Regions from separate parts of the Nesterenkonia sp. AY15 genome, predicted to be linked through region 2. Evidence: riboswitches for the same ligand, from Rfam matches in the RefSeq annotation. Region 2 holds a riboswitch; each other region holds the start of a gene.
The links. Region 2 has a riboswitch for S-adenosylmethionine ahead of LSI54_RS00255 (flavin reductase family protein). Riboswitches for the same ligand answer to the same signal wherever they lie in the genome.
Positions count from the first base shown of each region.

Region 1: another riboswitch for S-adenosylmethionine. It lies ahead of LSI54_RS01220 (O-acetylhomoserine aminocarboxypropyltransferase/cysteine synthase family protein); the one in region 2 lies ahead of LSI54_RS00255 (flavin reductase family protein).
Region 3: another riboswitch for S-adenosylmethionine. It lies ahead of LSI54_RS12040 (OsmC family protein); the one in region 2 lies ahead of LSI54_RS00255 (flavin reductase family protein).

Region 1 is NZ_JAJOYV010000001.1:261,568-271,081, reverse strand. Features, by position in the region: gene LSI54_RS01240 (glycosyltransferase family 2 protein) at 1-39, shown strand, start outside; gene LSI54_RS01235 (alpha/beta hydrolase) at 26-685, opposite strand; gene LSI54_RS01230 (SGNH/GDSL hydrolase family protein) at 781-1,671, shown strand; gene metX (homoserine O-acetyltransferase MetX) at 1,701-2,831, opposite strand; gene LSI54_RS01220 (O-acetylhomoserine aminocarboxypropyltransferase/cysteine synthase family protein) at 2,847-4,259, opposite strand; SAM riboswitch class IV at 4,391-4,523, opposite strand; gene LSI54_RS01215 (linear amide C-N hydrolase) at 4,616-5,599, opposite strand; gene LSI54_RS01210 (FAD-binding oxidoreductase) at 5,693-7,186, shown strand; gene LSI54_RS01205 (FAD/NAD(P)-binding protein) at 7,161-9,203, opposite strand; tRNA gene LSI54_RS01200 (tRNA-Ser) at 9,343-9,434, shown strand.
Region 2 is NZ_JAJOYV010000001.1:50,089-59,602, reverse strand. Features, by position in the region: gene LSI54_RS00270 (ABC transporter permease) at 1-253, shown strand, start outside; gene LSI54_RS00265 (LLM class flavin-dependent oxidoreductase) at 378-1,781, opposite strand; gene LSI54_RS00260 (acyl-CoA dehydrogenase family protein) at 1,910-3,211, opposite strand; SAM riboswitch class I at 3,217-3,303, opposite strand; SAM riboswitch class I at 3,566-3,652, shown strand; gene LSI54_RS00255 (flavin reductase family protein) at 3,661-4,191, shown strand; gene acs (acetate--CoA ligase) at 4,336-6,375, shown strand; gene LSI54_RS00245 (O-acetylhomoserine aminocarboxypropyltransferase/cysteine synthase family protein) at 6,372-7,667, shown strand; gene LSI54_RS00240 (CoA-binding protein) at 7,667-8,203, shown strand; gene LSI54_RS00235 (O-antigen ligase family protein) at 8,190-9,464, opposite strand; gene LSI54_RS00230 (arsenate reductase/protein-tyrosine-phosphatase family protein) at 9,461-9,514, opposite strand, start outside.
Region 3 is NZ_JAJOYV010000010.1:3,455-12,968, forward strand. Features, by position in the region: gene LSI54_RS12020 (Rv2578c family radical SAM protein) at 1-771, opposite strand, end outside; gene LSI54_RS12025 (YeiH family protein) at 876-1,982, opposite strand; gene tgt (tRNA guanosine(34) transglycosylase Tgt) at 2,070-3,389, shown strand; gene LSI54_RS12035 (acyltransferase family protein) at 3,689-5,713, shown strand; SAM riboswitch class I at 5,853-5,947, shown strand; gene LSI54_RS12040 (OsmC family protein) at 5,960-6,613, shown strand; gene LSI54_RS12045 (sodium:solute symporter family protein) at 6,610-8,259, shown strand; gene LSI54_RS12050 (hypothetical protein) at 8,312-8,857, opposite strand; gene LSI54_RS12055 (hypothetical protein) at 8,964-9,194, opposite strand; gene LSI54_RS12060 (peptide chain release factor 3) at 9,249-9,514, opposite strand, start outside.

The sequences.
Region 1 (9,514 bases), 210 kb from region 2:
CGGCGCGACGGTGAGGACTGGGTGCTCAGCGAGAGTTGAGCACCGTGTGGGTCAGGAACTCCCCCACGTGACTGATCTCCTGCGGCACGACGCCGTGCCCGGCCCCGGCGTAGAGCACCTTGGTCAGCTTCACCGACTTGGTCGCCCAGCCGTGGGTGTACTCCACATGCTCCGCCGGAATGATCGGATCCTCCTGGTCGCGGCCCCAGAAGAACGGCACCTTCGCGGAGGCCAGCGCCTCGTCGTCGAAGTAGTCCTCGATCCCCTCTCCTCGGGTGGGGTCCACGGCGAAGCCGGAGAGCCCGACGACGGTGGCGAACTCCTCAGGCCGGCTGCGCAGCAGCGAGGTGGCGACCGCCATCCCCATGGAGAATCCGAGCAGGCTCACCGAGCTGTGCTGGTCCTTGACCGCGGCGATCCACTCCCAGAGATCCTCCACCGCCTCGCGTGCGGCCGATGACGAATAGGCCAGCCGCTCGACATCCAGGTCGAACCAGGTGTAGCCGCCGACCTCCATCTTCACCGGCGCGCGCACGGAGGCATAGGTGAAGCCGGCGGGCAGCCCGGGGACCAGTCCCATCAGGTCCTGCTCGTGGGAGCCGTAGCCGTGGAGCAGCACCACCAGCGGGGTGCCGGCGCGGTCCTCGGGTTCGCGGGACCAGGCGACGTGCGGTGAGGCAGACATGAAATGACCTTTGCGTGACGGGAAGGGTGACTGACCCACTCTAATCAGCCCATGGGTGGATGCATGAAGAGGGGGTGGTCAGCGACAATGTCCGGGTGAACGAAACTGATGAGACCCTCGAAACACCAGACCTGCCCGCCGACGCCGAGATCGCTGAGACTCCGCGGCACCCCTGGACCCGCTACGTGGCCCTGGGGGACTCCTTCACCGAAGGCATCGGGGATCCCGATCAGACCCGACCGGGCTACCACCGCGGCTGGGCGGACCGAGTGGCTGAGGAGCTGGCCCTCGGTGCCGCCGCCGTGGAAGGTTCTCCCAAGTTCTCCTACGCCAACCTGGCGGTGCGCGGAAAGCTCATCGGTCAGATCCGAGACGAACAGCTCGCCCCGGCCCTGGAGCTGCGCCCGGACCTGATCACCCTGTGCGCCGGCGGCAATGACGTGATCCGGCCCGGCGGGGACCCCGATGAGACCGCCCGGATCCTGGACACCCTGGTGCAGATCCTGACCACCACTGGGGCCACCATCGTGCTGTTCAACGGCCCCGATGTGCGCGAGACCCCGGTGGTCGGCTCGATCCGCGGGAAGGTGGCGATCTTCAACGAGAACGTGCGCACCATCGCGGCCCGGCATGACGCCGTGGTCGCCGATATGTGGTCCCTGCGCGAGCTGACCCGCCCGGAGATGTGGGACGACGACCGGCTGCACTTCTCCGCGCTGGGCCACCACACGATCGCCCGCATGGTGTTGGAGACGATGAACGTCGAGCACGATCTCAAGCCCTCGGAGCCGCGCCCGGTTCCGGTGCGGAGCTGGCGTGCGGCCCGGGTGGATGACGCCGTCTGGGCGCGCCACCACCTCTTCCCCTGGGTGGTCCGGCGGCTCCGCGGGAGGTCCTCCGGGGATGGGATCTACGCGAAGCGACCGACCTTCGAGCCGCTCTTCGGCGGGTCCATGCCCCCGGGTGGCGGCGTCGACGACGCCTGAGCCGCCGGAGGTTCAGAGCCGCCGGAGGTTCAGAGGCGCAGGGGCGCGCGGCTCCCCAGCTGGAGAGTCTCCCGCATGGCGTCGCCGAGCTGCTCCGCGCTGGTGAGGAATCCGTCGTGGCCGATCGGAGAGTCGATCATGTGCACCTGATGGTCCCCGGGGATCGCGTCGGCGATCTCCTGGGACTGTTTCGGGAAGTACAGCCGGTCCGTGGTCACGGCCGCCAAGAATGGCGCCGCGGTGACCCCGGCGAGCGCCTGGTCCACTCCCCCGCGTCCGCGGCCGACGTCGTGGCTCATCAAGGCCTCGGCGAGGACGATGTAGGCGTTGGGGTCGAAGCGCTGGAGCAGCTTCTCGGCCTGGTGGTCCAGGTAGGACTCCACCTGGTAGCGCCCGCGCCTGCGCTGGGACCAGCCGACGGGGTCTTCCATGCCCTGGGCGGAGCGGCCGAAGCGCACCGCCAGCTCGTACTCCGCGCGGTAGGTGATGTGCGCGATCCGGCGCGCCAGTCCCAGCCCGGCCTGCGGCGCCGGGCCGCCGTAATAGTCGCCGCCGGCGAAATGGGGATCGTTCTCCACAGCCAGCACCTGGGCCTGGCCGAAGGCGATCTGCTCCGCGGTGGAGGCCGCTCCGCAGGCGAAGACGGCCACGCCTTCGACCATCTCCGGGTAGGTCACGGCCCATTCCAGCGCCCGGGCGCCTCCCATGGAGCCGCCGATCACCGTGTGGAACTTCCGAATGCCCAGGGCATGAGCCAGCCGGGCTTCGAGATGCACGGAGTCGCGAATGGTCACGAAGGGGAATCGGGAGCCGTAGGGCTTCCCCTCGGGATCCAGGGAGGCGGGTCCGGTGGAGCCGTAGCAGCCACCCACCATGGCCGGGGCGATCACGAACCAGCGCTCGGTGTCGATCGGGCGGCCCGGTCCGAGCAGCCCTTCCCACCATCCGACGGAGGCATCCGCCGCGGTGGCGGCGACGTGGGAGTCACCGGTGAGGGCGTGGGCGACCAGGACGGCGTTGCTGCCGTCCTCGTTCAGCGTGCCCCAGGTCTCGTAGGCGAGGGTGACTTCGGGCAGCCGCCCGCCGGCCTCGAAGGTGTACGCGCCGACCTCAGCGGTCTTCAACGCACCGGCGGGCCTGTTCCCAAAGTCATTCAGCACCTGATCACCCTAACCTCAGACCGCCGCTGCGGTTTCTTGCTTCGTCACATTGTCCGCGCCGGCCTCCGCTGCCGCGTTCACAGCGCCCTGGGCGGCCTTCTCGAAGCCCTGGTCCAGATCGGCGATGATGTCGTCGATATGCTCCAGGCCCACCGAGAGCCGGACCAGTCCGGGCTTGACTCCGGCGGCGCGCTGCTCGGCGTCGCTGAGCTGGCTGTGCGTGGTCGAGGCGGGGTGGATCACCAGGGAGCGGACGTCGCCGACATTGGCCACCAGCGAGTGCAGCTCCAGCGCGTCCACGAAGGCCTGGCCCGCCCGGGCCTGACCTGAAGCGTCGTGGGCTGCTCCTCCGGCGAGCTCGAAGGACAGCACCGCCCCGGATCCGCGGGGCAGGTACTTCTGAGCGCGCTCGAAGCAGGGGCTCGAGGGCAGACCGGAGTAGTAGACCCGTCGCACGGCGTCATGGGCCTCCAGGTACTCGGCGACCTTCTGCGCGTTCTCGACATGGCGTTCGATCCGCAGCGAGAGGGTCTCCAGCCCCAGGTTGATCTCGAAGGCGTTGTGCGGGGACAGTGCCGGACCGAGGTCGCGCAGCAGCTGGACCCGGGCCTTGAGGATGAAGGAGAGGTTGACCCCGAAGATCCCGTCGGCGCCGAGATCCCGGCCGAAGACCAGCCCGTGGTAGCTCTCGTCCGGGGTGGAGAAGCCGGGGAAGCGCTCCGGGTGGGCGAAGTAGTCGAAGCGCCCGGAGTCCACGATCACCCCGGCGATGGCCGTGCCGTGGCCGCCGAGGAATTTGGTGGCTGAGTGCACGACGACGTCGGCGCCGAAGTCGATCGGCTTGATCAGGTATGGGGTGGTCAGCGTGGAGTCGATGATCAGCGGTGCCCCGAACTCATGCGCCACCGAGGCGACGCCTTCGATGTCCAGCACGTCCCCGCGCGGGTTCGCCACGGATTCGCCGAAGAAGGCGACCGTGTTCTCCCGGGTGGCGGCGCGCCAGGATTCCAGGTCATCGGGGTCCTCCACGAAGGAGACCTCGATGCCGAACTTCGGCAGGGTGTGCTTGAAGAGGTTCTGTGTGCCGCCGTAGAGGGTGGGTGAGGCGACGATGTGGCTGCCGGCCGAAGCGATGTTCAGCAGCGCCAGCGTGGTGGCAGCCTGTCCGGAGCCGACGGCGAGCGCCCCGACTCCGCCTTCGAGGGCGGCGATCTTATCCTCCACCGCCTGGACGGTGGGGTTGCCGATGCGCGAGTAGATCGGGGCGATCTCCTCGAGTCCGAAGCGGCGCGCGGCGGCGGCGGTGTCCGGGAAGACGAAGGAGGTGGTCTGCTGGATCGGCAGCGCCCGTGCTCCGGTGACCGGGTCGGGGGCGACTCCGGCATGGATCTGCTGGGTCTCGAACTGCCAGGTGTTCTCGTTGCTCAAAGGATTCTCCGTTCAATGCGGCCCAGGAACTGGGCCGGATGTGAACGTCGCTGCCGGTGGTCGAGCTTCCGGCGCTGAATCCTGTACGGCCCTGTCCTGAGGACTGGGGTGTTGGGCCCGCACTGGTGTGTGGCCCGCGCTTGCTGAGTGAGTCGGTGAATTGCTTCACTGACTGTTTCAGCCAGGTCGTCACCCGGGGCACCCCACCGCGAACTGGAGGGTTGCCGGCCAGCAAACCGGGGTTTTGCGCTGGCACTCTTGACCTAGGACCAAGTCTGCATCGCGGAATGCTTCCTTGCAAGTGCGGGCCAGGGGTCGGGTTCGCAGTTCGTCATGTTCGGCCACCCTGCCGCGAGTCACTCCGGCCCGAGGAACGCGAACGGCTCCGCGGACTCGAAGAGATCACTGACGTCGCCGGCGTGGCCGTCGGGCGGGCCATCAGCAAGATCCATGCGGCGGACACCTGAGCCTTCTCGCAGGTCGAGTCGGTCCAGGGACACCCAGATGACGCTGGGCCGCAGCGCGGAGTCGAAGAAGTAGCGACGGTCCTTGTGGTCCGCCACGGTGCGCCACTGGGTCGAGGAGATGTTCGGCTGCCCCGGAGTGCTGATCCCATAGGGGACCGACGCGTTGCGGATCACCCCGAACACCGCCGCGGTCGCGATGGTGCGGTCTTCCACCTGCGGCACCGCGTTGATGTAGAAGCTTGCCCGGACATAGCGGTCGGCGGCGCGATTGGTGCCCGGGAGCATGACGGTACCGCCGATGCCGCGCCAGTAGGTGTCGATCGCCAGCTGTTGAGCGAAGGGCGGTGAATTGGTCATGACCTGGTGGGCGCGGTCGTGGTGTATCTGCAGCGTCCCGTCCAGGTACTCACAGATGGCGCTGTCCCCGGAGGCATCCGAGATCGACAGGTGCATGGTCGCCTGGCGCGGCTGCCCTGGCACGCCGGCGGTGACCACGGCGAAGTCTTCACGGGCGAGTGATTCGACCGCCTCCGTCACGGTCGCGAAGCTGTCCAGCACGTACTGGGCCCAGGCGCCGAGGGAGAGCTTCGGCCGGGCATCGTCGAGCCCCGGGTAGCGCGACTCGACCAGCCACAGGGCATTGGCGACCAGCCCCCGCTCGTTCATCCCATCGGTGGTCGAGATGTCATAGCCGGAGGCGATCACGCTGCCATAGCGGGACGTCCAGGCCAGCGACTCCGACCCGGCTCCTCCCTCGCGCGGCAGCCCCCGGGGGAAGACCCACAGATTCGTCCCCAGGTCGGCGTTCCAGTCCATGGAACGGGCCGTCAGCACACGATCCTGCTCGCCCAGGTAGACCACACGTGTGCACATCAGACTGGCCTCTCACCGAACCTGGGCTCCAACTGGGCCTCAGTGTGTCGGAGGCCATATCCGGAGGTCAACCCTGACCTAGACTCACCTTTCATGAGTGCCTCCGACAATGACGTCCTGACAGCCCTGCGCAGCGCCTTCACGCCGGGCACCTTGACCACCGACGCCGCGGAGCTCGACGCCCACGCGGTCGACCAGGGGCCGCTGGAGCATTGGCAGGTGCACCCGCCGCTCGCCGTGGTCTTTGCTGAATCGACGCAGGACGTCCAACTGCTGGTGCGACTCTCCTGCGAGCATGGCTTCGCGCTGATCACCCGCGGGGCTGGGACTTCCGTCTCCGGCGGGGCGAACTCCACCGAGGGTTCGGTGGTGCTGAACCTGACCCGGATGAACCAGATCCTGGCGATGCGACCCGAGGATGAGGTCGCCGTCGTCGAACCGGGCGTGATCAACGCCGACCTCAACGCCGCCGCCGCGGAACACGGGCTGATGTACGCCCCGGATCCGGCGAGCTACCGCACCTCCACCATCGGCGGCAATGTCGCCACCAACGCCGGCGGGCTGCGCTGTGCGAAGTACGGGGTGACCCGTGATTCGGTGCTTGCCCTGGACGTGGTGCTCGCCGACGGCACGCTGATCCACACCGGACAGGCCACCTTCAAGGGCGTCGCCGGCTATGACCTGACCAGCCTGTTCGTCGGCTCCGAGGGGACCCTCGGCATCGTCGTCGGGGTCACCGTGCGGCTGCGCCACCTGAGTGCGCACACCGAGACCATCGCCGCGTTCTTCGACGAGCTGACCACCGCCGCCCAAGGGGTCCTGGACATCGGCAGGGCCCGGGTGCAGCCGGCGATCACGGAGCTGCTGGATCGCCGCACCATGCTCGCCCTGGATGAGGCGCAGGGCTCGGACCTGGCCCAGCGCGGAGACACGCTGCTGCTGATCCAGACCGACGGCCACGGTGCTGCCATCGAGGCCGAGATCATCCGTGAGGTGCTGCGAGCACTCGGCGCCCTGGTCAGCGACCCCGGCTCCACCGAGTCCGAGCGGCTGATCGAGCTGCGCCGGCACGCCCGCGGCGACGGAATCGTCAACGAGGTGCGCGTGGGCGAAGACGTCGCGGTCCCGCGGTCGCGGCTGGTGGACTACATCCGCGCCATCGAAGACCTCGCCGAGGAGCACCAGGTCCAGCTCAAGGTGGTCGCGCACGCCGGGGACGGCAACCTGCACCCCACCTTCAGCGTCCCCAGCTCAGAGCTCGGCCCCGACACCGGCACCGGCACCGAGACAAGACCCGACGACGACGCGGTCTCCCCCGCACAGCCCGAGGCCGCCCCCGTGACGATCGACGCCACCGAGGGCGGCCTCCCGACCTCGGCCGTCTCGCGGCTGCATGCTGCCCTGGACGGTTCGGTCCGGCTGGCACTGGAGATGGGCGGGACCATCACCGGGGAGCACGGGATCGGCACCTATAAGCTGCGCTGGCTGGACTGGGAGCAGTCCGCCGAGGTGATCGCGCTGCAGCGCCGGATCAAGGACGTGTTCGATCCGGAGCGCCGGCTCAATCCTGGGCGGGCGATCCTGTAGCCGCGCCGCCCGGACCGAAAAGGACCGCGCGGGCCGCGGCGTCGGCGTCGGCGAGGGATCGCGCGGAGGAATCGCCATCTCCGCCGGCCTCCGCGGCGATGGCGGTGCCCCATTGGACCGAGCTGAGCTGCAGGCCCAGCACGTAGATCTCTTCCGGCTCGGCGCGGTCCGCCGGGATCAGCCGATGTGGAAGTCGCGTGACGTCGAAGCCCTTGCCCGCCCGCGGCGCCCCGGAGGCGTCCACGAGTTCGCGCGGCCGGGCGAGGCCGCTGCGCAGCAGTCCCGCCACCAGGGGCGAGCGCGAGAGCTGGATCCGATTGGCGGGCATCATCGCCTCAAGCAGCCAGCGCGCCTGGTACGCCGGCGCGGCCACGGCCGGGGATTCGGCGGTGTAGAAGCCGGTCTCGCGGTCCACGTCGAAGATCGGGTCGGGTCCCAGGAACTCCACCACCCCGGCGCGGGTCAGGGCGGCGAGCTCCTCGATCCGCTGCAGCGGCGGGCCGCTGGCCAGGCCCTCCACCAGGGACTCGAACCAGCCCTCGATCTCGCTGATCTGGCTGGACTGGGAGACCCGGCCCTGGCTGATCAGCGCCTTGACCTCCATCCGGGCCAGGTGCAGCGCACCGATGGCCATCTTCACCGGGCTGCGCGCTCCGGCGGCGGAGGTGGCCGCGTCATCCTCGAGGTAGGCGCTCATGTGCTGCTGGTACTGCTCGGCGGACTCGAAGGTCAGCCCGCCGAAGGGCTTGCCCAGCGAGCGGATGTCGAACCAGAGGACATCCGGGGCGAGCTCGCGCAGCAGCCGCTGACCACGGGTCTGCAGCACCGCCTCGCCCAGGTGGGTGTCCGCGAGCAGCTCCTGAAGCGCGGCTTCGAAACCGGCGCGGAAGAGCTCCGGGGCGAGCTCCACCAGGGTCCGGTAGTAGGTGCGCAGCACGTCGCGCTGGATCAGCGGCCAGAGGTGGGCTGAGAAGTCGAGCAGGTCGTGGCGCCGTTCGGCCTCGGCCACCGCCTCGGGGCTGAGGTGGTGCAGCGTGATGCCGACGGGCGCGAACCCGGGCGCCTCGGTGAGCGCGGTGGACTTGGCTCGATATGGGGTGCCGCGCCGGGACCCGGCCACCAGGTGCGGCTCGTCGCCGGTGGCGAGGTATTCCAGGCGCTGCCCGGCGGGGTGGTCGGCGTGTTCGTGGAACACTCCGCCGCGGCCCACGCTGGCCTGGATCATCAGGTCGAAGAAGTTCAGCCCCATCCCGCGGACCAGCACGTTCTCCCCGGCGGGCAGCGAGTAGTAGTCCACCTCGGTGGGGATCGCCGGCGGCTGGTAGTGCAGCCCGAGCTGCTCGGCCACCTCGGTGAAGTGTTCGCCGGACTCGTTCAGCCCGGCAGGTATGTGACCCAGCGCCAGCACCACCTGGTCGGCGCGGAGCCGATCATCCCGGGGCGGATCGGCGTCGTCGTCGGGGCGCAGCCTCAGCTCATACCCGGAGTCGGCGCGGCGCAGCTCGGCGACCTCCGCGGAGATGTGCTCGACGCTGATCCCGGGATGGCGCGCAAGTGCCGCGCAGACCTCGGTGTGCAGCCAGGTGAGGTACTGCCCGTAGGCGGCGCGGGTGGGGTAGTCGGTGTCGGTCCCGCCATGGTCGATCCCCTTCAAGACGGGCGGCTCGAAGCCGTCGGCGCGCACCGAGGTGGCGGTCTCCTCGGCCTCATGCTCGTGCCGCCACTGGGCGAAGGAGCGGGAGACCGACGACGAGGCCAGCTGGGCCTGAGTCGCGCCGACGGGCGCCGCGGTGGGGAAGCTGGCGGGGGTGTTCATCAGGTACAACGGGGACTGCTGCGGGTTCCAGACGCGGCCGGGCCCGTGTGGGGCGGGGTCTATGACCAGGACGCGCAACCGGGATGCCTGGGCGTCGGGCGTGCCGCGCTCCACCGCCGCCAGCAGCCGTTCCAGGAAGGAGGTGCCGCGGGGCCCGGCACCGATCAGCGCGACTCTGCGTTCCTCGGTCTGGCGGGGCATGGGTGGCGTGTTCTCCTGGTGCATTCCTCGGCTGTCTCGTCCCGTCCAGAGTACTGCGAGCGCACGCTTTGTCAGTTTCCCAGCCGAACCGCTAGTCTAGACGGGCGCATGAGAACGGTTCGCCGAATTCGTGGGCACAGGAGGCGTGCCAGAGCGGCCGAATGGGCTTCACTGCTAATGAAGTGTCCGCCTCAAAGCGGACCGGGGGTTCAAATCCCCCCGCCTCCGCCATTGTGAGAAGAACCCCCGTCGGGAGAGATCCGGACGGGGGTTCTTCTGCGTCCGCCGCAGGTGCTCACTGACATCGAGAC
Region 2 (9,514 bases):
CGTCCAGCTGCCCGCCGTGGTGCCCAGCGTCTTCTCCGGACTCCGGCTCGGCCTGGCGCAGGCCTGGCTCTTCCTGGTCGCCGCAGAGCTGCTCGCGGCCGCCGAGGGACTGGGCTTCCTGCTCACCGAGTCGCAGAACAACGGTCGCACCGATCGGCTGCTGCTGGCGATCGTGCTGCTGGCGCTGCTGGGCAAGCTCACCGACACCCTGCTCGGGGTGCTCGAGCGCAAGGCGCTCAAGACCTGGGCCTAGCCGCTCCCCCAGTTCGGGGTTCTGCCGGGGCTTCCGCATCACGCCGGCCAGATCATCGGCCAGGTGTCATGCGGAGGCCCCGGTCCTCTGTGTTGCGGGACGCTGAGTTTTCCTGCCGGCGGGATCAGCTCCTGCGGCGGAGCTGGAACTGCGCCCCGTGGTGCTCCGTGGGCAGGTGGTCGCCGGCGCCGAAGAGCTTGTTGCGCAATGTGCCCGGGGCGTACTCGGTCTTGTAGCGGCCGAGCTTCTGCAGCTCGGGCACCACGTGTTCGACCACGTCCACGAAGGTGCCAGGGGTGATGTGATAGGCCAGGTTGAAGCCGTCCACATCGGTCTCCTCCTGCCATTCGATCAGCTGCTGCGCCGCCGTCGGGCCGCCACCGATGATGACCGGGCCGAAGCCGCCGACACCGACCCATTCGGCCAGCTGCCGGACGGTCCAGACCTCATCCTCCCGACCGGAGGCCTTCTGGAAGGTCTCCACGGTGGACTGGATGGCGTTGGACTTCACGTCGCCGATGGGCTGGTCGAGATCGAACTGGCTCAGGTCGATGCCCATCCAGCCCGACATCAGCACCAGTCCGCCCTCGGCGTCGATGTACTGGGCCAGGTCGTCGTACTTGGCCTGCGCGGCGGCGTCGTCCGGTCCGGTGACGATGGTCTGCATCGCGAAGATCCGCACCGAGTAGGGGTCCCGTCCCGCCTCGGCCACCGACTGGCGGATCTTGGCCACCGAGGCCTTGGCGAGCTCCTTGGTGGGCGGATTGATGAACACCGCCTCGGCGTGCTTGCCGGCGAAGGCCCGGCCGCGGGCGGAGGCCCCGGCCTGGTAGATCACCGGGGTGCGCTGCGGGGAGGGCTCCACCACGCCGATCCCGGGGGTCTTGAAGAACTCCCCGTGGTGCTCGATCCGGTGCACCTTCGCCGGGTCGGTGAAGACCCCGGAGGCCTTGTCGGCGAGGACGGCGTCGTCCTCCCAGGATCCTTCGAGCAGCTTGTAGACGACGTCGAGGTACTCATCGGCATGGTCGTAGCGGCGATCGTGCTCCATCTGATCGTCCTGGCCCATGTTCTGCGCGGCCGAGGGCAGGTACCCGGTGACCACGTTCCAGCCCACCCGGCCGCCGGTGAGGTGGTCCAGGGTGCCCAGCCGTCGGGAGAACGGGTAGGGGTGCTCGTAGGCGGTGCCGGCGGTGATGCCGAAGCCCAGGTTCTTGGTGACCGCGGCCATCGCCGAGACCAGCAGGAACGGGTCCTGCAGCGGGATCTGCGCCCCGGAGCGCAGCGCGGCCTCCGGGTTCGAGCCGAAGACGTCATAGGGGCCCAGCACATCGGCGATGAACAGTCCGTCGAAGAGGCCTCGCTCGAGGATCTGCGCGACCTCGGTCCAGTACCCGATCGTGTTGTATTCCCGGGCGCGGTCCTCCGGGTGCCGCCACAGCCCCGGGGACTGGTGCACCACGCAGTTCATGTCGAAGGCGTTGAACAGGATCTCGCGCTTGCCGGACTCGGTGGTCGGGTAGGTCATGTGCAGTTCTCCTTGAGGTTCGACTCAGTGGTTGGCATCGATGTCTGCGCGTCGAGGCTGCGCGTAAGGTGCAGCGTCGGAGCTCGGTCGGGTGGGGCCGGTTCTCAGGCGTTCTTCGCGGCGTTCTTCTACGCGCCGATCGGGGTCGCTGGCGGGCTGGCCACCGCAGACTGACTCGCGGTGTCCGGTTCGCCGACGCTCCACAGCCGGACCGGCTCGGCGCCGTTGACCCGGTTGTCCCCGGCGATCCGGGCCTTGTAGACCCAGGGGTTGTGGCTGGTGACGGTGCGGGCGTTGCGCCAGTGCCGGTCGAGACTCCGGGACTGGCTCACCCCGGAGGCGCCGAGGACGTCGAAGATCCGGGTGACCGCCTCCAGCACGGGTCGATGCAGCGCCACCTGGGCGCGTCCGGTGGCAAGCTCCACCGCGTTGGCCGCCTCGATCTGGGCTTGTTCCGTGGCGCTTCGCGCGGCGAAGGCGGCATCGAGGCTCGCGGCGGTGGCGAGGACCTGCGCCCGGGCCAGCGCCGCCACGGCATCCACCTCTCCGACGGCCTGGAGCAGCTGCGGATCGGTGCGTGGGGTGCGGGTGTTGGCGTGGGAGAAGGTCCTCGAGCGCTCATGCAGCAGCGTTGCGGCGTCCCGTGCCGCGGCCTCGACGACGCCGGCGAGCACGATCAGCAGGAAGTGCTGGTAGAGCGCAGTCTGGTACGGGAAGCGATCGGTCAGTCCGCGCAGCTCCGACTCCTCCACCACGGCGTCGGTCAGCCGCGCGGTGCCGGAGCCGGTGGTGCGCTGTCCGAAGCCGTCCCAGTCGTCGTCGATCTGCACTCCGGGCTGGTCCCGGCGCACCAGCACGGCGAGCTCATTGCCCGCGGCGTCCCGGGCGGTGACGTCGAGCCAGTCCGCGAAGATCGCACCGGTGGTGTAGTACTTCACCCCGGTGACCCTGGGCCCGTCGTCGGTCTGGCTGACCACGGTGCCGGACTGGTGGAAGCCGCCCTTGCCCGGTTCGGTCCAGGCGTTGCCGACCAGCTCCCCTGCGGCCAACCTGGCGAGCCAGCGCTGCACGACGCGCCGGGCATCGGGCTGGGCATCGGGCCGGGCGTCACGCGCGGAGTCAGGGGCGGAGTCAGGTCGGGCGTCGCAGCGCCACAGCAGATCCTCCTGGACCGCGAAGTGGCCGCGCAGCACCTGCGGGATGTTGCTGTCCTGGGCGGCGAGCTCCAGGAGGACCTCGGTGGTCTGCACCCAGTCCAAGCCGTATCCACCAGCCGGCTCCGGCACGCGAAGCCGTCCGATGCCACCTGCCACGAGGTCCGTGACCTCATCGCGGGCGAGCTCACGGCTGCGCTCTCGGTCGAGCGCGGAGAGGCCGACACGCTCAATGGCGTCGCGCAGATTCTGGGGCACAGGCAGCTGAATGTTCATTCTTTCCTCCATCGATTCTGGCGGTAGCACCCGGCATGCCCGGGTTGCTGCGACGTCTTCGGGCCAGATCCCTCGGTCGCTCTGGATGGTGATGAGGCTCAATATAGAGGATGCAGGGGCTCATCCGTCAAGTTCGGACGACGGCGGAAGCCAGACTCCGACTGACGGACCAGCGCCGAGCCGGGCGAACCATATCCATGAACGTCGTCCACCCTGACCTCCGTTGTGACCAGGTGTGTTCATCCAGCAGATCAAGGACACGTTCGGTGGTGACACCAGCGCCGAATGTCATATGGCGTCTCACAGTGCGAACGATTCTTGCTGGTCGGCGAGACGACGCGTAGCGTTGAGGTGTCACCATCCCGAGCGGCTGAGAGATCTGGCTCAGAGACGCCGCAGCAACCCGGATTCGCCGGGTGCTAACGCCAGGACCGATGGAGTTGATCTGCATGTCTGTTCCTGCTCGCACCCTTGAGAACCCCACCGCCGCGTCCCGTGTGGACTCCTTTGCGCTGCGCCACGCCCTGGCACAGTTTCCGCAGGGCGTCGTCGCCGTCGGCGCGGAGGTCGATGGGACACCTGAGGCGATCATCGCGTCCACCTTCACGGTGGGCGTCTCGCTGGCGCCGCCCCTGGTCACCCTGGCGGTGCAGCACGATTCCTCCACCTGGCCGAAGCTTGAGCGCAGCGGCGGCGAACTGGGCATCTCGGTGCTCGGCCGCGATCAGAACGGGCTGTGCAGGCAGATCGCGTCCAAGGACCGCGCCAACCGATTCACCGGGGTGGACTACCAGCTCCACGGCTCGGCGCTGCTGCTCGATGGGGTCCCGATGTGGCTGCGCACCCGGATCTACGACCGGGTCCGCGCCGGGGACCACGACATCATCGTGCTGGAGATCCTGGACCTGGGCTTCACCGAGGGCGCTCCTGGGCTGGTCTTCCACCAGCACGAGTTCAAGACCCTGACCACCCTGAGCTGACCCGAAGGACCCTTGTTGAGCATCCACCCTCGATCCACCGTGCCCGCAGCCGCGGCCACTCCCGAAGACCCGACGCACCGCGACACCCCCGAAACCGCACCCTCGTTCAAGGCCCAGCGCTCCGCGATCGTGCCCTCGGATCCGTTGAGCGCCGACGTGCACGCCTGGACGGACCCGCAGAACGAGGACCAGCGCATGGCATTCTGGTCCGCGGCCGCCACCCTGTTGGACTGGTCGACCCCGTGGGAGACCACCCACTCCTGGACCCCGCCGAACCCGGTCACCCAGCGCGGCCCGAAGATCGGCTGGTATGAGGGCGGGACGCTCAACGCCGCGGTGAACTGCGTGGACCGCCACGTCGCCGCGGGACGCGGGGAGAAGATCGCGCTGCACTTCGAAGGCGAGCCCGGAGACCGCGAGGACGTCAGCTACGCCGAGCTGGGCCGTCGGGTCAACCAGGCGGCGAACGCGCTGACCAGCATGGGCATCACCCGCGGGGACCGCGTGGTGATCTACCTTCCGGTGCTGGTGGAGACCATCGTGATCACGCTGGCCTGCGCCCGGGTCGGCGCGGTGCACTCGCTGGTCTTCGGCGGATTCTCCGCCGAGGCGCTGAAGTTCCGTGTCGAGGACACCGGGGCGAAGCTGCTGGTCACCACCGATGGTCAGTTCCGCCGCGGCAGGGCCGTGCCGGTGAAGGCCAACGCTGATGCCGCCGTCGCCGAGGCCACCGCCGAGCACGGCGGCAACCTCGAACACGTCCTGGTGATCAACCGCACAGACTCCCCCGTGGAATGGACGCCGGAGCGGGACCTCTGGTGGCACGAGGTGGTCGAGACCGCCTCCCCCGAGCACACCCCGGAGTTCTTCGACGCCGAGACCGAGCTGTTCATCATGTACACCTCCGGGACCACCGGCAAGCCCAAGGGACTCGTCCACACCACCGGCGGCTACCTCACCGGGGCCCTGTACACCTACCTGCGGCTCTTCGCCCACCCTGACCCGGAGCGGCGCACCCAGGACGTCCACTGGTGCACCGCCGACCTGGCCTGGGTCACCGCGCACACCTATGAGATCTACGGCCCGCTGGCCGCCGGCGCCACCCAGGTGATCTTCGAGGGCACGCCGAACACTCCGCATGAGGGCCGCCACTTCGAGATCATCGAACGCCACCAGGTCACCACCTACTACACCGCCCCCACGCTGGTGCGTTCCCTGATGGGCTGGTTCCCCGAAGGTGTTCCGGCGCAGTATGACCTCTCCTCGATCCGGCTCGCCGGGACCGTGGGCGAGGCGGTCAACCCCGAGGCCTGGCACTGGATCCGCCGCGAGATCGGCCGCGACACCACCGACGACGCCGGCCGACCGGCGCTTCCCGTGGTGGACACCTGGTGGCAGTCCGAATCCGGGTCCACGGTGCTCTCCCCGCGGCCCGAGGACGCCCGGTCGACGCACCCAGGGCTCAAGCCCGGGGCCGCGACCCGTGCACTTCCCGGCTGGGGCGCCGCCGTCGTCGATGAGGCCGGCCAGCAGGTGCCCACGGGCACGCAGGGCAACATCGTGCTCACCCACACCGGCCCCTCGATGGCCAGGACCGTCTGGGGCAACCCGGAGCGGTACTTCACCTCCTACTGGGAGAAGTACGCGGAGCAGGGATGGTTCCTCGCCGGGGACGGGGCGCGGAAGGACGAGGACGGGGACATCTGGATCCTGGGCCGGATCGATGACGTCATCAACATCTCCGGACACCGGCTCTCCACGATCGAGATCGAATCGGCGCTGATCTCCCACCCCGACGTGGTCGAGGCCGGGGTCTGCCCGGTCTTCGATGCCATGACCGGTCACGCGGCCGTTGCGTTCACCGTGCTGACCACCGCCGCCCGCGAGCGCCTCGACGCCGCGGGGGGTGCGGGCAGCGCGGCCGAGCGGGAGCTGCTCGGGAAGCTGCGCAGCCATGTGGGCGAGGTGATCGGCCCGGTGGCCAAACCACGCACGGTGATCCCCGTGCCCGAGGTGCCCAAGACCCGCTCCGGGAAGATCATGCGCCGGCTGCTGACCCAGCTGCATGACGGCGAGACCCTGGGAGACACCACAAGCCTGCAGAATGAACCCTGTGTACCGAAGATCGAAGAGATCTGCCAACGGCGCGGAACCGCGCCGAGAAGAGAAGAGGTAGCTACATGAGCGATCGCCAGTTCGGCTTCCGCACCCGCGCCCTGCACGCCGGGGCCGTCCCCGATGCCGTCCACGGATCGCGTGCTGTGCCCATCCACCAGTCCACCTCCTTCGTGTTCAAGGACACCGACGACGCTGCGAACCTCTTCGCGCTGCAGAAGTACGGGAACATCTACTCCCGGATCGGCAACCCCACCGTCTCGGCGCTGGAGGAGCGCGTCGCGTCGCTGGAGGGCGGCATCGGCGCGGTGGCCACCGCCTCCGGGATGAGTGCTGAGTTCCTGGTCTTCGCCGCACTCTGCGGCTCCGGGGACCACATCGTGGCGAGCTCGAAGCTCTACGGCGGCACGATCACCCAGCTCGACGTCACGCTGCGCCGCTTCGGGATCGAGACCACCTTCGTGGACTCCCTGGAACCGGAGGACTACGAGGCGGCGATGCAGGAGAACACCAAGGTTCTCTACACCGAGGTCGTCGCGAACCCCAGCTCTGACATCGCTGACCTGCGCGGACTCTCAGAGGTCGCGCACAAGCACGGAGTCCCGCTGGTGGTGGACTCCACCCTGACCACCCCGTACCTGATCCGCCCGTTCGAACACGGCGCGGACATCGTGATCCACTCGGTCACCAAGTTCATGGGTGGCCACGGCACCACCCTGGGTGGAGTGATCGTGGAATCCGGCGAGTTCCCCTGGGACAACGGGAACTTCCCCGCGATGACCGAGCCGGTGGCCTCCTACGGCGGGCTCTCCTGGTGGGGCAACTTCGGCGAATACGGCTTCCTGACCAAGCTGCGCGCCGAGCAGCTGCGCGACATCGGACCCTCACTGGGCCCGCAGGCCGCGTTCAACCTCATCCAGGGCATCGAGACCCTGCCGCAGCGTATCGACGAGCACGTCGCCAACGCCCAGAAGGTCGCCGAATGGCTCGAAGCCGATGACCGGGTGGTCTACGTCAACTACGCCGGTCTGCCCTCCCACGCCGATCATGACCGGGCCAAGGAGATGCTGCCCAAGGGTGTGGGCTCGGTGTTCAGCTTCGGCATCCGCGGAGGCCGGGCGACCGGCGCCCGCTTCATCGAGTCCCTGCAGCTGGCCAGCCACCTGGCTAATGTGGGGGATGTGCGCACCTTGATCCTGCACCCAGGATCAACCACCCACCAGCAGCTTTCCCCGGAGCAGATGGCCGCAGCCGGGATCCCGGAGGACCTGATCCGCATCTCGGTCGGCATCGAAGACGTCGATGACATCATCTGGGATCTGGACCAGGCGCTGAGCACCGCAGTCGAAGGAGACAAGTGATGAGCGAGCAGACCCTGCAGCACCACGACGAGGCCACGGCCGAACATCCCCACGGCCGCTGGGAAGCGCCGTCGCCCTCCCGCCGGCTGCAGCTGCTGCGCAGCGCCAAGTCGGTGGCGATCGTGGGCATGTCGGACAAGCCAGCCCGGGCCAGCTACTTCGTGGCGACCTACCTGCTGAGCTCCTCGAGCTACACGGTCTACTTCGTGAATCCGCGACTCAAAGAGGTGCTCGGCCAGCCGGTCTACGCCTCACTGAAGGATCTCCCCGAGGTCCCCGACATCGTGGACATCTTCCGCCGAGCCGAGGATGTTCCCGACATCGCCCAGGAGGCCGCCGAGATCGGCGCCAAGACCATCTGGGCCCAGCTCGGCATCGAGACTGAGCAGGCCATGCAGCTGGCCCAGGACGCCGGGCTCAACGCGGTGCAGAACCGGTGCCTGAAGATCGAGCACGGCCGCTTCCACGGCAACCTTCACCTCGCCGGCTTCAACACCGGTGTCATCTCTGCGAAGCGGCAGATCATCGACCGCTGAGTGAGACACGCTTCGAGGGCGCGGCACTGAGGGACTCCGTCTCCGGGTGCCGCGCCCTCGTCCGTCGTTGCTGCAGCAGCCCGAAGAACAGCGTGAACAGCGCGAAGCTGCCGAAGTGGTTGTAGTTGATGAAGAGGAACTCTGTGGGTGACGCGATCAGGAAGATGACCATCACCATCAGCAGTCCCACACCGGTGCGCGTGTCTGTGCTGCGGGCGTAGAGATACGCCCAGCCGGTGGTGCATCCCAGCACCAGGATCAGCAGCAGCAGGCCCAGCAGACCGAGGTCGACGGCGGTCTGGATATAGGAGTTGTGGAAGTGCGCGATGGCGTAGTCGTCGAACTGCGGCACATACAGGCTGGGAACTTCACCCTCAGGCGAGTGGAAGTAGCCGGTGAAGCCCCACCCCGTCACCGGCCGTTCGGCGATCGCGCGGTAGCCCCATTCCCAGAGCACCGTGCGTCCGGTCAGCGTCGGATCGCGCCCGATCGCCTCCAGCAGAGGCACCCAGACCTGGTTCAGCACCGCCCCAGCGGCCACGCCCACCGGCACCAGGACGGCGAGCAGGCCTCCCAGCGGGATGCGCGGGACCAACAGCTGGGCAAGCGGCACGATGATCACTGCGGCGCCCGCGAGCAGGACCCCCGTGGCGGAGCCGGCCCAGAGGACGAAGAGGATGAACGCCGCGAGCACCAGCACCCGGCGGAGACCGCGCAGCAGCGTCATGGCCAGGACAGTGCCGGTGGCCCCGTAGAAGCCGGCCATGATGTTGTGCTGGAAGAAGCCGCGGATCGGATCTCCGCCGAGGAGGTTAGCGCGGCCATGCGGATCAATGTACAGCACCTGGTCGACGCCGACGAGAGCGAAGGCCATGCCTGCCAGCACCAGCACGGTCAGCACTCGGAGGAACACCCGGGCAATCTGCTGCAATGAGTATTCGGCGGCCAGCATGCACGCGACGAGGATGTTTCCGGCGGCCATGACTCCATAGACCAGTGAATCCGTTGGAGAGACGGACCAGGCGGCGCTGAGGACCACGAGTCCCCCGATACTCACGGCGATCGTGATCGGCACCGGGCTCAGTGACCGTGAGGTCAGCAGGACCAGCACCGAGATCAGGTGAAGCAGGACCCAGCTTGCGGAGAAGATCGAGTTGTCCACGACGCCACCGGCGGGGTCGTACGAGATCAGGATGACGGCATTCGCCCCGAGGGTGCAGGCGATGTAGACATAGAAGAACCAGGTCCGCAGCGACCTCACCAAGGCACTCCCTGCGCGAGCTTCCGCACCGATCCGTGGATGCGCGCCAG
Region 3 (9,514 bases), on a different contig from region 2:
GTCCCTGCCCGCGTCCAGGTCCAGGTACTCGTGCGTCTTCCGCGCGAAGCAGTTTTGGCTGACCACACCGTTCGCGATGAAGTCCCCGGTGCTGGTGGTGATGTCGATCAGCGGCTCGCTGCGACCGAGCGCTTCGATGCCGGTGATGCGCAGAGCCTCGGTGGTCCCGACCGCACCTCCCAGCACGCTCGCTTCGAGAGCGGACTCCTCCGCCTCGGAATCCAGCTCAGGAGACATTCCGAGTCCGAATCCCATGAGCCGGTCGTGCTCCGTCAGACATGGGCGCGGTGACCCACCCTCCGGGCGAGCCACGTACTTCCACCCGCGCTCTGCCAGGAAGCGATGGTCGCCGCTGGCCACGATCTGAGTGCCATCGCGAAGCGTGATGCGGAATGCGGGCTTCTCGGTCCCCCATTTCGCTGAGACCTCCGAGCGGACCAACCGGCGATTCCTGCCGTCGAGCTCGGTGCCGACGACGACGTCGCCCACCCTGACCTCACGCAGCAGCTTCTGCCGCCCGTCGGCCATCAGGATCAGCGTCTCGGGGCTCAGGCAATACACGCACTGATGCAGACATCCGCGGGTGGGGTTCACGGTCCAGGAGAAGGGCATGTTCGACTGGCCAGGCACCTTGTTGAGCGCGGTCTTCGCCGCCACCTCGTGGAAGGTCACGCCTTCGAACTCCGGGGTGCGCACCGAGCGCAGGAGTCCCTTGAGCGGGATGAGGGCCGCACCCTCACCCTCCTGCACTGCCTGTCCCTGCCACCTCATACGGTTATTCGAACATACTTTCGAATGCCTGTCGAGATGGACTCGCCCTCGAGGCCCGGCGCGCTGAAACTCCCGGACACCTGACTGGGCCCGGGGCACCAGCCTCAGCTCACCAGCAGCAGGACCCCGCCCAGCCCGGTTCCCACCGCAAGCACCGTGCCGCCGGCGCCGAGCAGCAGCGCCGGTCCTCCCTGGCGCAGCAGGCGACGCAGGTCCACCGAGGCGCCGACGCCGACCATCGCGGTGGTCAGCAGCATCGTGGTCACGTCCGCGGAGAAGTCCAGGGTGGACTCGGGCAGATCGGTGACCGAGCGCAGCACCATCATCACCAGGAAGCCCAGCACGAAGAGCGGGATCAGCGGCGGCCGCGATCCAGCGCCCTCCTCGACGCCCTCCCCGGCTCCCTGCGCAGCTCCGACCGCCCGGCGGCGACGCCCGGCAAGGCTGATGCCGGCGATCACCGGCGCCAGGAGCACCACCCGGGCGAGCTTGACCAGGGTCGCGGTGGCCAGCGCCACCGCCCCGACCACTCCGCCGGCGGCGACCACCTGTCCGACCTCATGGATGCTGGCGCCGATCCAGACGCCCATCTGTTCCTCGCCGAGGCCGAGCAGGGTTCCCAGCGCCGGCAGCGCGAGCAGCGCCAGGGTGCCGTAGAGGGTGACCACCGCAACGGCGGCCGCAGCGGCCGCCTGGACCGGGGCGCCGTCGTCGTCCTTGCCGTCGCCTCGGTCGATCGCCGCGGCGGCTGCCGCCACGGCTGAGGCCCCGCAGATCGCGGTGCCGGCGGCCAGCAGCGTGGTCATCCCCTTCGGTGCGCCCAGCAGCCGCCCGAGGGCCAGCATCCCGAAGAAGGTCACCCCCACGGTGAGCACGACGACCGCGAGGACCGCCCACCCCAGGCCGAGCAGGTCACCCAGCGCCAGCTGGAGGCCGAGCAGCACGATGCCCACCCGGAGCAGCTTCTTCGCCGCCCAGCCGAGACCACGCTCGGCCCAGAACGGCACCCAGCCCAGGCTGCGCAGCGCGATGCCGGCAAGGACTGCGACCAGCAGCCCGGAGATCACCGGAATCTGCTCAGCGATCAGCCGGTGCGCGGCGATCGCGAAGATGAGAGCCAACGCCGCGCCGGGGAGGATCTCCGCGGTCTGGCGCCAGAGCCGGGTCAGCCGCGAGGTCAGGTTGGAGGTCAGGGCGGTTAGTGGAGGCACCGGATAAGCATAGGACCACTGGCCTAGACTGAGCGGGTGCCGAATCAGCTGAACACCGAGACCCCGACCGCCGCTCCGCATGAGTCGATGAAGCCGGGGGCCGCACAGCAGGATGCAAGGCCGCAGGAGTCAGCGCCGCACCCGCAGGCGGGCCGCGAGGCCTTCAGCTTCGAGGTCGAGGCCCGGATCGAGGGGGCGCTGGGCCGCACCGGCACCATCCGCACTCCCCACGGGGACATCAAGACCCCGGCCTTCATCCCGGTGGCCACCAAGGCCACGATCAAGACCGTGCGCCCCGAGGAGATGCTCGAGATCGGCGCCCAGGCCGCCCTGGCCAATGCGTATCACCTGAATCTGCAGCCGGGCACCGATGTGATTGACGCCGCGGGCGGGCTGGGCCGGTTCATGAACTGGCCGCTGCCCACCTTCACCGACTCCGGCGGATTCCAGGTCATGAGTCTGGGCGCGGGGTTCAAGAAGGTCATCACCATGGACGCCTCGGTGGTCCCCGATGACGCGGCCGTCGCCCCGAAGAAGGTGCGCCTTGCCCTGGTGGACGACGACGGCGTGACCTTCAAGTCCCATATCGACGGCACCACCCACCGGTTCACCCCGGAGATCTCGATGAAGCTGCAGCACGAGATAGGCGCGGACATCATCTTCGCCTTCGACGAGCTGACCACACTGTTCAACACCCGCGACTACCAGGAGACCTCCCTGGAGCGCACCCGGCTCTGGGCCGAGCGCTGCCTCTCCGCGCACCGCAGCCTCACCGCCGAGCGCAGCCACCGCCCCTACCAGGCACTCTTCGGGGTGCTCCAGGGTGCCCAGTACGAGGATCTGCGGCGCAAGGCCGCGAAGGATCTGGGCTCTATGGAGATCGAGGGGCAGAGCTTCGACGGCTTCGGAATCGGCGGCGCCCTGGACAAGGAGAACCTCGGGGTGATCGTGAGCTGGATGGCCGAGGAGCTCCCGGAGAACAAGCCGCGCCACCTGCTGGGGATCTCCGAGCCCGAAGACTTCTTCACCGCTATCGAGAACGGGGCAGACACCTTCGACTGCGTCTCCCCCTCTCGGGTGGCGCGGACCGGACGGGTCTATCACCCCGATGGTCGCTACAACATCCCGCAGGCCCGCTTCAAGCGCGACTTCTCCCCCATCGATGAGGAGTGCACCTGCTACACCTGTCAGAACTACACCCGGGCCTACCTGCATCACCTCTTCAAGGCCAAGGAGATGCTCTACAACACGCTGTGCACCATCCATAACGAGCACTACACGATCAAGATGGTCGATGACATCCGGGCCAGCATCGAACAGGGCCGGTTCTACGAGTTCCGCGACGCCACCCTGGGCCGCTATCAGGCTGGGTCCACGAGTCGCTACCAGGCTGGGGTCACCCCGTAGCCGAGGGGTCCTGGGGCAGGACCTAGAGGGTCCGATCCGCTGCTGAGCTGGTAGCTCCCAAGCCCCCTCCCGAAACCTCTGATTGATCGAATAAATCCTGGTCAGAGAGCATTAGCGACTGTTGCCTCGAGTTGCCAAATCGGCGCGACTGGGGTGCACTGAGTCACGACGTGCCGACTGGAAGAACATTGCGTTCCGCGAGTCGGCATCCTAAGACCCGGACCTACGGCAGGACCATTTTGCGCCAACCCTCTCCGGCCAGCAATCACGCTCCGACTCTTGACCATCGCTCCTCACGGGTGGCCCCCGAGCGACGGTACCGACCGGAGATCCACGGTCTGCGTGGTCTAGCGATTCTCGGGGTGGTGCTCTTCCACCTCTTCGGCGCGGGCCGAGTCTCCGGCGGCATCGACATCTTCCTCGCCATCTCCGGATTCCTGTTCACCGCGATGCTTCTGCGCGAGGCGGTGGAGAGCGGCGGTACGATCCGGGTCGGGCGGTATCTGGCCAGGCTTGCCAGAAGGCTGCTTCCCCCTGCTGCCCTGGTCATCCTGGTCACGACCCTGGCCGGGCTGCTCGTCTTCCCGGAGACCCGACATTCTCAGCTGCTCGCCGAGGCCCGCGCGTCACTGCTCTACTTCGAGAACCTCGAACTGATCACCTCCCAGCTGACCTACGGGGCGGCCGGCCCGGAGACCAGTCCGTTCCAGCACTTCTGGTCCCTCTCCGTGCAGGGCCAGTTCTACCTCCTCTGGCCGCTGGTTGCGCTGACTGCGGTGCTGGTGGCCAAGCGGACCCGACGCAGTCCGATCCTGGTGATGGGGGTGATGACCGGGCTGATCGTGGCGGCGTCGTTCGGCTACGCCGTCTACATGGGCGGGGTGAACCAGGACGAGGCGTACCTGATGACTCGCACCCGCTTCTGGGAGCTCGGCTTCGGCGGGCTGCTGGCCCTGCTGGGCTCCGCGCTGACGCTGCCGCGCCGTTGGCGGCTCGCGGCGGGCTGGGCCGGCGTCGTCCTGATCATCGCCACAGGCTTCGTCTTCGACGGCGCGGCTCTGTTCCCCGGCCCCTGGGCGCTGTGGCCGCTGATGGGCCTGGCGCTCGTGCTCGCGGCCGCTGGACCCGGCGGAGGCACACAGGACCCCGCCGCGACGGCGACCCGGATCCTCTCCACGCACCCCTTCACCTGGATCGGCGATCATGCATATGCCCTCTACCTCTGGCACTGGCCGCTGCTGATCTTCTACCTCGAGATCAGGGAATACTCCACGCTCGGTGCGCGTGGCGCGCTGATCATCCTGGCCGCCGCACTGGTGCTGGCCATTCTGACCAACCGATGGGTGGAGCTGCCGGTGAACCGTGCCTCAGCACGCATCGCTCCCCGAGTGCCCTTGGCCATCGCGGCGACGGTGCTGCTGATCGGTGGCTCCGTGAGCAGCTACGGGATCCACCAGATCCAGACCCAGCGCAGTGAAGCCCCATCCCTGGCCGAGGTCGACCGTAGTGACTATCCAGGGGCGCTGGCCACGCTGGAGGGCACCGAAGTCCCCGACGGTGTGGATTTCATCCCAGACCCGCAGACGCTGGCGCAGAGCCGGCCGGATTACTACGACTGGGGATGCCGACAGGAGAGCGGCGACGGTGAGAACCGCGGTGAGGTACTGGTGTGTGAAGACCCTGAAGAGCCCGCCCAACCGGATCTGAGGGTGATGATCACCGGAGGCTCACACGCCGGGCAGTGGCACCATGCTTGGAGGATCCTGGCCGCCGAGAACAACTGGGAGCTGCTGATCGCGGACAAGTCCGCGTGCGTGCTCACCGCGGGCTCCGACCCTGAGGAGAATCAGTGCCATGAATGGAACCTCAACCTGCTCGACGTGATCACTGAACGGAAGCCTGACCTGGTGTTCACGGCGGGCACCCGGGTGCCCGCCGACGGCACCCCGGAGAACATCTACTGGGGGGCCCCGGAGAAGTGGCAGCAGATCATGGACCGCGGCCCCGAGGTGCTGCTCATGCGCGGAACGCCACGGCGCGAAGACTCGGTGGCCGACTGCCTCGCCGCGGGCGGGGACGCCGAGACCTGCGCAATGGACCCCATCAGCTACCAGGACACGAACCCGCTCACCGAGCCGGACCTGCCGGATGGTCTCTACACCCTGGACATGACCGAACACCTCTGCTCCGAGGAGATCTGTCCGGCGGTGATCGGCAACATCGCGGTCTACTACGACCAGAGCCACCTCTCCAACCACTACATCGAATCGATGGCGCCGCTGCTGGATGCCAAGCTTCGCGACGAGATGCCGCACCTGTTCTGAGCCTCTAGGGACCAATCGGACCTCCGGCGTGACCTGGGGAGGACCGTCTGGAGCGACGAATGAACCGGCGGGCGCCCACGTAACAATTGTTCACTGGTTTGCATCTTTTGTCGGACAGCTCTAGGTTTCAGCAGACAACGAATCATCCAGAGCGACTGAGAGACCTAGCTCAACGACGTCGCAGCAACCCCACCCTTCAGGGTGAGCAGGTGCTACCGCTGGGAACGATGAAAGGTGAAATCTTCCATGCCTGAAGCGTGTTCTCGCCAACCAGAGATCAAGTTGAACCCGAGGTACACCGAGGCGCCCCTGCGCACCTCTTCGAAGACTCTGCGGGTCGCTGGCACGTGGTCGGGCCCAGTACGGACCGAACTCACCGTCCGGGACTTCAGCTTCGTCTCTGACCAGCCTGTGGTGCGCGGCGGCAGCGATCAGGGCCCCGCACCGATGGAGTACCTGATCGGCGGTGTCAGCAGCTGCATCGCCGTCGCGGTCGAACAGCTGGCCCATCGGCGGGCCCTGCCCCTCACCGACATCTCCACATACACCCTGGCACGTCAGGACACTCGCGGGTTGGCTGGGCAAGCAGATGTGCAACCCTATTTCTACGTGTACCGGTTGCAGCTGGTCGTAGAGACCAGCGAACAGGACTCCTCTGTCCTGACAGACTTCGCCCAGTGGGCCGAACACATCTGCCCCGCGATCAATCTCTTGCGCGACGCGCACATCGACCTGGAAGTCGCGTGGGCATTCGTGCACAAGAACTCCCCTGGCCTCGCCGAAGCTCTGGCGAATCATGCCTGGGGCTACGAGGTGGACGGGGACCCCAACGTCGGGAGTCTGATCTTCGAGATCATCAATGCTGATGCCACGTCAGATGTGACCGGGGTGAACGCATGACAACGGTCGGACTCTGGACGATCGGCCTGGCACTCGCATACACCGCCTGGCTCATACTCGGAAGCCGCATCGCTGTGGGCCGCTCGGGACACGGAGGATTCTTCGTCAGCGGTCGCAGTTTCAGCCCTTGGACCGTCGCGTTCTGCATCACGGGACTGTTCTCGGGATCCTCCTACATCGCGATCGTCGAGCTGAGCTACCGAACAGGTGTGTCGGCCGTCTGGTACGGCGTGGCCGAAACGGTGCAGATCTTGCTGATCGCGCTCCTGCTGGTCAAGCCCCTGCGAGAGAAGCTCGTGGTGACGGTCACCGGCATCATCGGGGACCGATTCGGCCGCGGAGCCCAGGCCATCAGTTCTGTGATCACCGGTCTGACGTTTCCGATGTATTCAGTGGCCACCAGCATCGCCTTCGCGTCCGCCCTCTTCGCGGTCACGGAGATCCCACTGTGGCAGTGCATCGCTCTGACAGCGATCATCCTGCTCGCCTTCCTGACCTTCGGCGGCATGCGCTCCGTCGCATTCTCCCAGACCATGAATGTCCTGATGATCTTCGTGATGTTCATCGTGGGCATCTGGGCGTTCCTGGTCTCACCCGGGCCCAGCGGTCTCGAGACCTTGGCTGAGGAGCAGCCACAGATGTTCGATGTCTCGAACGCCGGCATATCGCTGATCGTTGCCTGGTTCGGCACCTTCATCGTCAATGTTCCCCTGGCTCAGGCCGCCTTTCAGATGTCGATGTCGGCGCGGAGCCCGGAAGACGGCCAGAAGGGACTCTTCCTCGCGGCGATCATCGGCATGCCCCTGATCCTTCTCGGAATCGTCGTCGGCGTCGCCGCCTCGATTGTGGTCCCGGATGCATCGCTGCCCCTGGTGGGCATCGCCGAGTACATCGCCGGCTCCCTTCCTGCTTGGGCTGCGGCCGTATTCTTCGTGGGACTCTGGGCTTGCGCCCTGGGCTGGGCGGGACCCTGCCAGTTCTCTGGAGCTACCTCGCTGGGCCGGGACCTCGGGAGCGCGCTTCGTCCCCGAGCGACCCAGGTGGAGCTGGTGCGCTACACGCGGATCGCGCTGGTGGGGCTCACTGTCCTGATGGTGATCTTCAGTCTCCTGCGCGCCGAGGAGTCAGCCTGGTGGAATGTGATGGCATGGACTCTGCGCAACGGCGCTACCTTCGCTCCGGTTCTCGCGGCGTTCTTCTGGCCGCTCGCCACCCGCTCCGCGGCGCTGACCGCACTACTCGCTGGATTCAGCGCGGGACTCGGCTGGTACGCGCTCTCGGGGTTCAGTGCCACGGACTTCTTCCTCGGAACCCATCCGGTCTGGGTCGCCATGATCGCCAATCTCGCAGGCATCGTTCTAGTCACGCTGATCCAGGGCAGTTGGCGACTGACCCTTCATGGGGCGCGGCGCAGAAACGGCGGACTCGTTCTTCTGGTCACCGGTCTCGCCGCGGTCCTGAGCATGAACATCTCAGCATGGCTCAACATCTACGGTTTGATGGGACTGGCACTCTTCCTCATCACTCTTGGTGTCTTCGCCGCTGCGGTCCTCCTCGCCGAGTCTCCGACGGCGACCCACACGAAGACCCAGCTGTGGGGCTCCCGGACCGAACCAGTGACCGCGCAGAACACCTCGCCACTGTAGGTCTCGCGACACCAATGCCTGCTGCCGTTCGACCCGTCAGGGGAAGTCACACCTAGAGCTGGCCCAGCAGCTCCCGCCAGATCACCTTCCAGTGTTGGACCTCCTCGGGCGAGCGCAGCTTGGTGTGTCCGACGCCGAGCGAGGACTTCCCTGCGGACTTCCCCGAGATGGTCACCGCGACCCGGGAGCCGTCGACCAGCCCGGCGCGCCAGTAGCGCCAGCGGTCGGTGGAGGAGGTGCCGGGCTCTCCCTGGAGCGCGACACCGCCGAAAGAGTCACGCCCGCCGACGAGAGCGACCCATGCCCCCAGCGCGGCGTCCATGTCACCCGGATAGGTCTTGGAGACCGAGGCCTGAAACTCACCGGTACGAGACTCCCCCGGGCGGCGCAGGTCACGGTGTTGTTCGTAGGCGACCGCCACGCTCTGGGCCCACCAGCCACGGTTCTCCACGTCCATCGGCATATGGTCATAGACGATTCCGACGATCTCGCGGTGCGGGAGGGCAGCAGCTCCGGCGTCGTCGAGGGCGGTGACCCACTGCGCCCAGGCCCGTCGGGTGGTCCGTTCGATCGCTGCGGTGCTGTGACTCCTGACCATGGGCTCGAGCCTACGCCGCTGGTGCTCGCTTGCCAGCCCTGGCCGTCGGCGGACCTGCCCCGGCGCGTGACTTGACACGCCCGTGGAGCTCAGCCGGTGCGTGCCCTCAGGCGGCGTCGACGGAGTTGACCGGCATGTGCGGGAAGTACTCCCAGAGTTCGCGGAGTCTGCGGAACTGCAGGTCATCGTCGAGCCCTTCGAGGACGGAGACGACGGCAGGCCGAGCACCTGAGGCGGTGGCTGCCGCCACCAGATCCTTCGGGACGGTCGGTTGGGCGGTGAGCGTGAATGCGGTCTTGACAGCTTCGACGACTTCAACTCGGGTGACAGCGTGCATGGTGTTCCTTCCAAGAGGGTTCTGCATGGGGTGCCCGCAGCCCTCGGCGATCGGTCACATCCGTGCGGAGACCGATGCGTTGATGCTGCCCGGAGGATCCGGGAGCAGGTTCGGATGGTCGCGCTGGACGGTGCGCAACCTCCACGGGTCTCTGAACAACGCCACGGGGGTGCCGTCGTTGCGGTGGAGGACTTCGCAGTCCTGGCGTTCGCGCAGGATCGCTGCGGCATCCTCGTCGATGTCACGAGCGACCGAGTAGTCCAGCGCGTCGAAGGAGACCGAGGCACCGAAGTCAGATTCCATGCGGGCGGAGACGACCT